2 regions of the Oceanobacter sp. ABM4_470 genome follow, and region 1 is predicted to be linked to the other one. Evidence: predicted binding sites of a transcription regulator. Region 1 holds the regulator's gene; the other holds the start of a gene.

Region 1 (3,074 bases):
TTTGGAGGGTCATGCGTTAGCCTTGTCCGTGCTGTCGTGCAACCAGTTTCTCTTTGTGTTTAAGCACCTGACGATCCAGTTTGTCGGCCATCAGGTCGATGGCTGCGTACATGTCGTCGTGAGTCGCCGTTGCGTTGATGTCGGCACCTGCTACGTGCAGGGTGCCTTCGGCAATCTTGCGATCCTTCTCGAGCTTGAGAATAAACTGACCCGACGTGATGTCGGCGTGGCGCTCCAGGCGCACCAGTTTTTCTTTCACATAGGCTTCCATGGCTTCCGTTACTTCAACGTGTTGGCCACTAATAGTGATGCTCATAAAACGGCTCCTCCTTTACAGATCCAATACTGAGACTAGACCTGTTGTTGACATCAGATCAACTGTTTACGTTCGTTTGATGGTGGAATCATCATGGCTTCACGGTATTTGGCGACGGTGCGTCGCGCCACCTGAATGCCTTTTTCGCTCAGCATGGTGGCAATTTTGTTGTCACTCAGTGGCTTACGCGCGTTTTCTTCGCTGATCAGTTTCTTGATCATGGCGCGAATAGCGGTCGAGGAGCACTCTCCGCCGGTGTCGGTGCTGACGTGGCTGGAGAAGAAATACTTGAGCTCGAAAATGCCTCGTGGGGTGTGCATGAATTTCTGGGTGGTGACCCGTGAAATGGTGGATTCATGCATGCCAACGGCTTCGGCAATGTCGTGCAATACCAGTGGTTTCATCTTTTCTTCGCCTTCTTCGAAGAATTCGATCTGGTATTCAACAATTTTGGTCGCCACTTTCAGCAAGGTGTCGTTGCGGCTTTGCAGGCTCTTGATGAACCAGCGAGCCTCTTGCAGGTGGTCTTTCAGGAAGGTGTTGTCGGAGCTGCTGTCAGAGCGACGCACCAGCGAGGCGTAGTCGGCGTTGACGCGCAGTTTCGGCGCAATGTCGGGGTTCAGTTCGACGCGCCATTCATCGCGGATGTTACGCACGATGACGTCGGGGACAACGTATTCGGACTGTTCGCCGCTGATGCCTGCCCCCGGTTTCGGGTTGAGCTCCTTGATCAGTCGCAGTACCGCCTTGAGGTTGTCTTCCTTCAATTTGGTTTTGCGCATCAGGGTCGGGTAGTCGCGGCTGCCCAGCAGATTGATGAAATCGCTGATCACCAGTTGCGCCTCGGTCAACCAGGGGGTGTCTTTTGGCAGTTGCGCCAGTTGCAGCAACAGGCATTCGCGCAGGTCGCGAGCGAACACCCCGGCCGGGTCGAACTGTTGCAGGCGTTTCAGTACCGCAACGACTTCTTCCTGTTCCACCTCGGATTCCGGGTCCATGGCTTCGAGCACGTCTTCGATGGTGGTGTGCAGGTAGCCGTCTTCGTCGACACCGTCGATCAGCATAGTGGCGATTTCGCGGTCGACGTCGCTCATGGGCGTCAGGTTCAGCTGCCATTCCAGATGACCTTGCAGGTCGTCGGTGGTGGCATGACGGGAGTCATAGTCGAAATCATCGTCACCGGAAGGACCTGGGCCTGCGGCAATGCTGGCGGTGGTCTGGAAGGTGTCGTCCCAGTCGCTGTCAACCGGCAGGTCGTCCGGCATTTTGTCGTCAGACCATTGGTCGCCCAGTTCCTGGGTTTCCGGTTCCGGCGTGCTGGCAGTGACTTCGGTTTCGTTATTGTCGTTGTTGCTGCTGGCTTCGGAGGAGAAGTCTTCGTTCTCGGACTCGTCATGTTCCAGCATGGGATTGGAGTCCAGGGCTTCCTGGATTTCCTGTTGCAGATCCAGAGTCGACAGTTGCAGCAAGCGGATGGCCTGTTGCAGCTGTGGCGTCATGGTCAGCGACTGACCCATTTTTAACTGAAGCGATGCTTTCATACTGCGCTACTGTTCATCAATGATCGGCATGTTCTGTGCATTATACGCAAGCTTTGCGCCCTGCCTATGCCTGTATGGTTTCGCTTTGCAAACAGCGAAATACCGGAATCTCTGGCAGCGTTGCGGATCAGAGACGGAAATCCTGTCCCAGATACACAGCCCGTACCTGTTCGTTGGCCAACACTTCGTCGGCGGTGCCTTCGGCAATGATGTGGCCGCCGCCTACAATGTAGGCTTTTTCGCAAATTGCCAATGTTTCCCGCACGTTATGGTCGGTAATCAACACGCCGATACCGCGGTTTTTGAGCTGGCGAATGATGTCCATGATGTCAGCGACAGAAATCGGGTCAACCCCTGCGAAAGGCTCATCGAGCAACACAAAGGACGGTTCAGCGGCCAGTGCGCGGGCAATTTCGACCCGTCGGCGCTCGCCCCCGGAGAGGGCCATACCGGCACTTTTGCGAATGTGCTGGATGTGAAATTCGTCCAATAATTGCTCCAGTTGCTGCTGCCTGCCGGCCTTGTTGAGGTCGTCGCGGGTTTCCAGAATGGCCAGAATGTTATCTTCAACGCTGAGCTTGCGGAAGATCGAGGCTTCCTGTGGCAGGTAGCCAATGCCTTTCTTGGCGCGGCCGTGCATCGGCAAGTGGGAGATGTCTTCATCGTCGATGCTGACACGGCCCTTGTCGGCCTGCACCAGGTTCACAATCATGTAGAAACAGGTGGTTTTGCCGGCGCCGTTGGGGCCCAGCAAACCGACGATTTGACCGCTGGAAACTGCCAGCGATACGTCCTTTACCACTTCCCGGCCGCCGTAGCTTTTGGCCAGGTGCTGCGCCTTGAGGGTCTTCATTCACTGGTCTCCGCAGCTGTCTCCTCGTCCGTGTCCACCAGGTTGTTGTTGGCGCTGTCAGCCTGGCCGGTTTGCTGCGGCTGGATGATCACGCGAATACGCTGGCTATCGGATTCGCCGCTGGCGTCCGACTGGTCGGAGGCTGGCGTTTGACCACTGGCAGAGACGGTTTCGGCGGTGATGTCGTAACGAATCTGCTGGCCACTGAAGCTGTTGTTTTCCTGGGTCAGTTCGGCGTTGCCGCTGAAGTTGATCAGCTTGTCGGCAGCAAAGTAGTCGATGCGTTCAGCACTGGCGTTGGTCACCGGCTTATCGGCACTGACTTGCTGCTCGTAGCGGGCTGGCTCGCCTTCGGCAATGGCTT
Region 2 (3,074 bases), 2.6 Mb from region 1:
CTACAATACCAATGCTACTGGCTGCGTTTAACGCCGGGTTCGGGAATGAATTCCCTCCTACAATACCGAGGTCATCCTGTAGGAGGGAATTTATTCCCGATGGATGGGCTTGTTCATCCCGAAAATTTGCGTTGATTGACGCCTTCGCGAATAAAGCGACGCGCCCCGATTCACTCCTACACTCCCACGTCTTCCTCAATGCATCCCGGTGCTCAGATAACTCGGTTGTTCAATCAAATCCGCTACCTGATGCAGGTTCTCTTGCCACTGTTCGCGGCTGATCGGCCCGCCGAAGCATAACCGCACGGCATTAGGTGGGTTGTTGTCGGTAGAGAAGGCGGCGCTGGATACGGCGCTGACACCCGTTTGCCTTAGCTGTACCGCCAGTTCCGATGGGTTCCAGTCGGAGCTTTTGGGGATTTGCAGCCATAAATGGAATGCCCCTTCGGCGGAGCGCAGGTTGCTTTTCCCCAGTTCCTGTTCGGCAATACGCAGACGGGCGATGGACTCACGGCGGATGCTTTTCACCATTTGATCGGCGGTGCCATCCAGAATCCACTGGCTTACCAGTGCGTCGGTGAGTGGGCTGGACATCACGTGCAGGGCGCGCATGGCGGCGGCGACCCGTTGTTGCTGGCGTTTGCCGGGGCTGTACATAAACGCCGAGCGTACTCCCGGGCCGAAGCATTTGGAGGTGCCGGTGATGTACCAGCTCAGTTCCGGAACCAGTTCGGCGAAGCTTATCGGTGCTTCGTCAGCCAGCATGGTGTAGGCCTCGTCTTCAATGATGGGAATGCTGTAGCGCAGGCAAACATCGGCGATGGCTTCACGGCGGTTTTTGCTCATGGTGTCGGTGGTGGGGTTCTGGATGGTCGGGTTGAGGTAGATCGCCCCGACGTTGCCGAGCTTGCAGAATTCCTCGAACGGTCGTACCAGCGGGCCATCGTTATCGCGTTCCAGTGAGTGCAGCTGAATCCCCAGTTGGGCGGCAATGGCCTTGATGCCAGGGTAGGCCAGACTTTCCACGCACAGCACCTGATGGGGTTCAATCAGGGTGCTCATCAATCCGGTCAGGGCAGAGTGAATGCCCGGACAAATCATCACCTGTTCCAGTTGCGGGTTGGGTAGCCGTTGGTCGAGCCAGATCAGCGCTGCCTCTTTGTTTTCCCGTGTGCCACCGAACGCCTGATAGCGCAGCATCGAGTAAAGATCGCGGTTCGACATCACGCTGTGGGCGCTGTCGCGGATCTGTTCGATCAAGGTTGGAATGGCGGGCTCGACCAGCAGGTTCATGGTCATTTCATAGCTGCCAATACTTGGCCGAACGGTGGCGGTCTTGCCTTTTACAAAGGTGCCTGAGCCCGGATGAGAGTCGATCAGGCCACGGGTTTTGGCTTCCTGATAGGCCCGCGCAGCAGTGGTGTAGTTGATACCAGTAGCGGTGGCGAGATCACGCAGGGTTGGCAGCCGGTCGCGGGCTTGCAAGCGGCCACTGTCGACGTCTTCACCAATCAGGTCGGCGATCAAGCGATAGGCCGGAATGCCATCGGCGTTTTTCAGTCGACGTGCCCAGCGCGCCAGCTCGGTGTTTTTCATTGGATAGGGTTCCGTCTTGATTTTCCTGGAGCAGATTGAATGCAATCAATTCGTTAATGATTGCATTGAATGATCGCAACTGCCAGATAAACAAAAATCTGAATAACCACATTGGCATGAAGGTGGCGTTATATCTGGGCCTGAGTCAATAAAACCGCCCATTATCAGTGCATTTCAGGGGAAATTATTGATTGGGTATTGATTGCTTTTTAACCGTTATGAAATTTTTTTGCGGCCTTTCAGAAGTTCGTATGACTGTTTGATTGCACCTTGATTGCAATCACTTGAATCAATATTGGCCCCTTGATTGCTCTAACTTGATTGCATGAATTGATTGCATAAAAAGGCCGAGTCCACCAACAACAATGGACGGTCTTATCAACCAAGAAAGGAGCAAACCATGCCTCAAGTAACTCAGCCAATGCACAAGTCCGGTGATTTCTTCGTTGATTACGAAGAGAAAGTATTTGAAGACGTTAAGGCCCGCGATGGCGAAAAAGCCCTGGTGACTTTCCACACCGTGGCCTTTGAAGGTTCAATCGGTCTGGTGAATATGCTGCAAGCTACCCGTCTGCAGCGTAAGGGTTACGAGACCTCCATCCTGCTGTACGGCCCGGGTGTGACGCTGGGTATTCAGCGCGGCTTCCCGACGCTGGGCGACGAAGCCTTCCCGGGTCATCAGAACTACGCCAATCAGCTGAAAAAATTCATGGCTGAAGGCGGCAAGGTGTACTGCTGTCGTTTTGCTCTGCAGGCCCTGTACGGCCACGGCGAACCTTCCCTGATTGAAGGCATCACGCCAATCAACCCGCTGGATGTGATGGATCTGAAACTGCTGCACATGCGTGACAACGCAGTGATCATCGACACCTGGACTCTGTAAGGAAAACGCGGCCCATGTCTTACACCGACAACAACAAGACAGTGCGGGCCGCGGCCGTTCAGATCGCTCCGGACCTCCGGAGCGCCAACGGTACGCTGGCCAATGTACTCAACGCGATGGATGAAGCGGCTGCCAAAGGCGTCGAATTGATTGTGTTCCCGGAAACCTTCGTGCCCTGGTATCCGTATTTTTCCTTTGTGCTGCCAGCGGTGCAGTGCGGTCCGGAGCACCTGCGCCTGTACGAAGAAGCCGTGGTGGTGCCGGGTCCGATTACCAATGCGGTAGGCGAGCGTGCTCGCAAGCACGGCATGGTGGTGGTGCTTGGCGTTAACGAACGCGACCACGGCAGCCTCTATAACACCCAGCTTGTTTTTGACGCTGACGGTCAGCTGGTGCTGAAGCGCCGCAAGATTACCCCGACCTATCACGAACGCATGATCTGGGGGCAGGGCGATGCCGCCGGACTGAAAGTGGCAGACACCAGTGTTGGCCGAGTCGGCGCGCTGGCTTGCTGGGAGCACTACAACCCGCTGGCCCGTTACGCGCTGATGACCCAGCACGAACAGATTCATTGCAGCCAGTTTCCGGGTTCGCT

The links. Region 1 encodes sigma-54, which starts transcription at its own class of promoters, with help from an activator protein. Its sites were predicted from a motif close to TGGCACNNNNNTTGCTNT; they were not measured.
Region 2: ACXADJ_RS01240 (MSMEG_0572/Sll0783 family nitrogen starvation response protein) is a predicted target of sigma-54. The motif match lies at 1,893-1,910, and genes of this name have one in related genera.

What each region holds. Positions count from the first base shown of each region.
Region 1 is NZ_JBSWTR010000001.1:2,892,114-2,895,187, reverse strand. Features, by position in the region: gene ptsN (PTS IIA-like nitrogen regulatory protein PtsN) at 1-13, opposite strand, end outside; gene hpf (ribosome hibernation-promoting factor, HPF/YfiA family) at 17-316, opposite strand; gene ACXADJ_RS12730 (RNA polymerase factor sigma-54) at 370-1,857, opposite strand; gene lptB (LPS export ABC transporter ATP-binding protein) at 1,985-2,710, opposite strand; gene lptA (lipopolysaccharide transport periplasmic protein LptA) at 2,707-3,074, opposite strand, start outside.
Region 2 is NZ_JBSWTR010000001.1:288,440-291,513, forward strand. Features, by position in the region: gene ACXADJ_RS01235 (aminotransferase-like domain-containing protein) at 196-1,596, opposite strand; gene ACXADJ_RS01240 (MSMEG_0572/Sll0783 family nitrogen starvation response protein) at 1,997-2,479, shown strand; gene ACXADJ_RS01245 (Nit6803 family nitrilase) at 2,494-3,074, shown strand, end outside.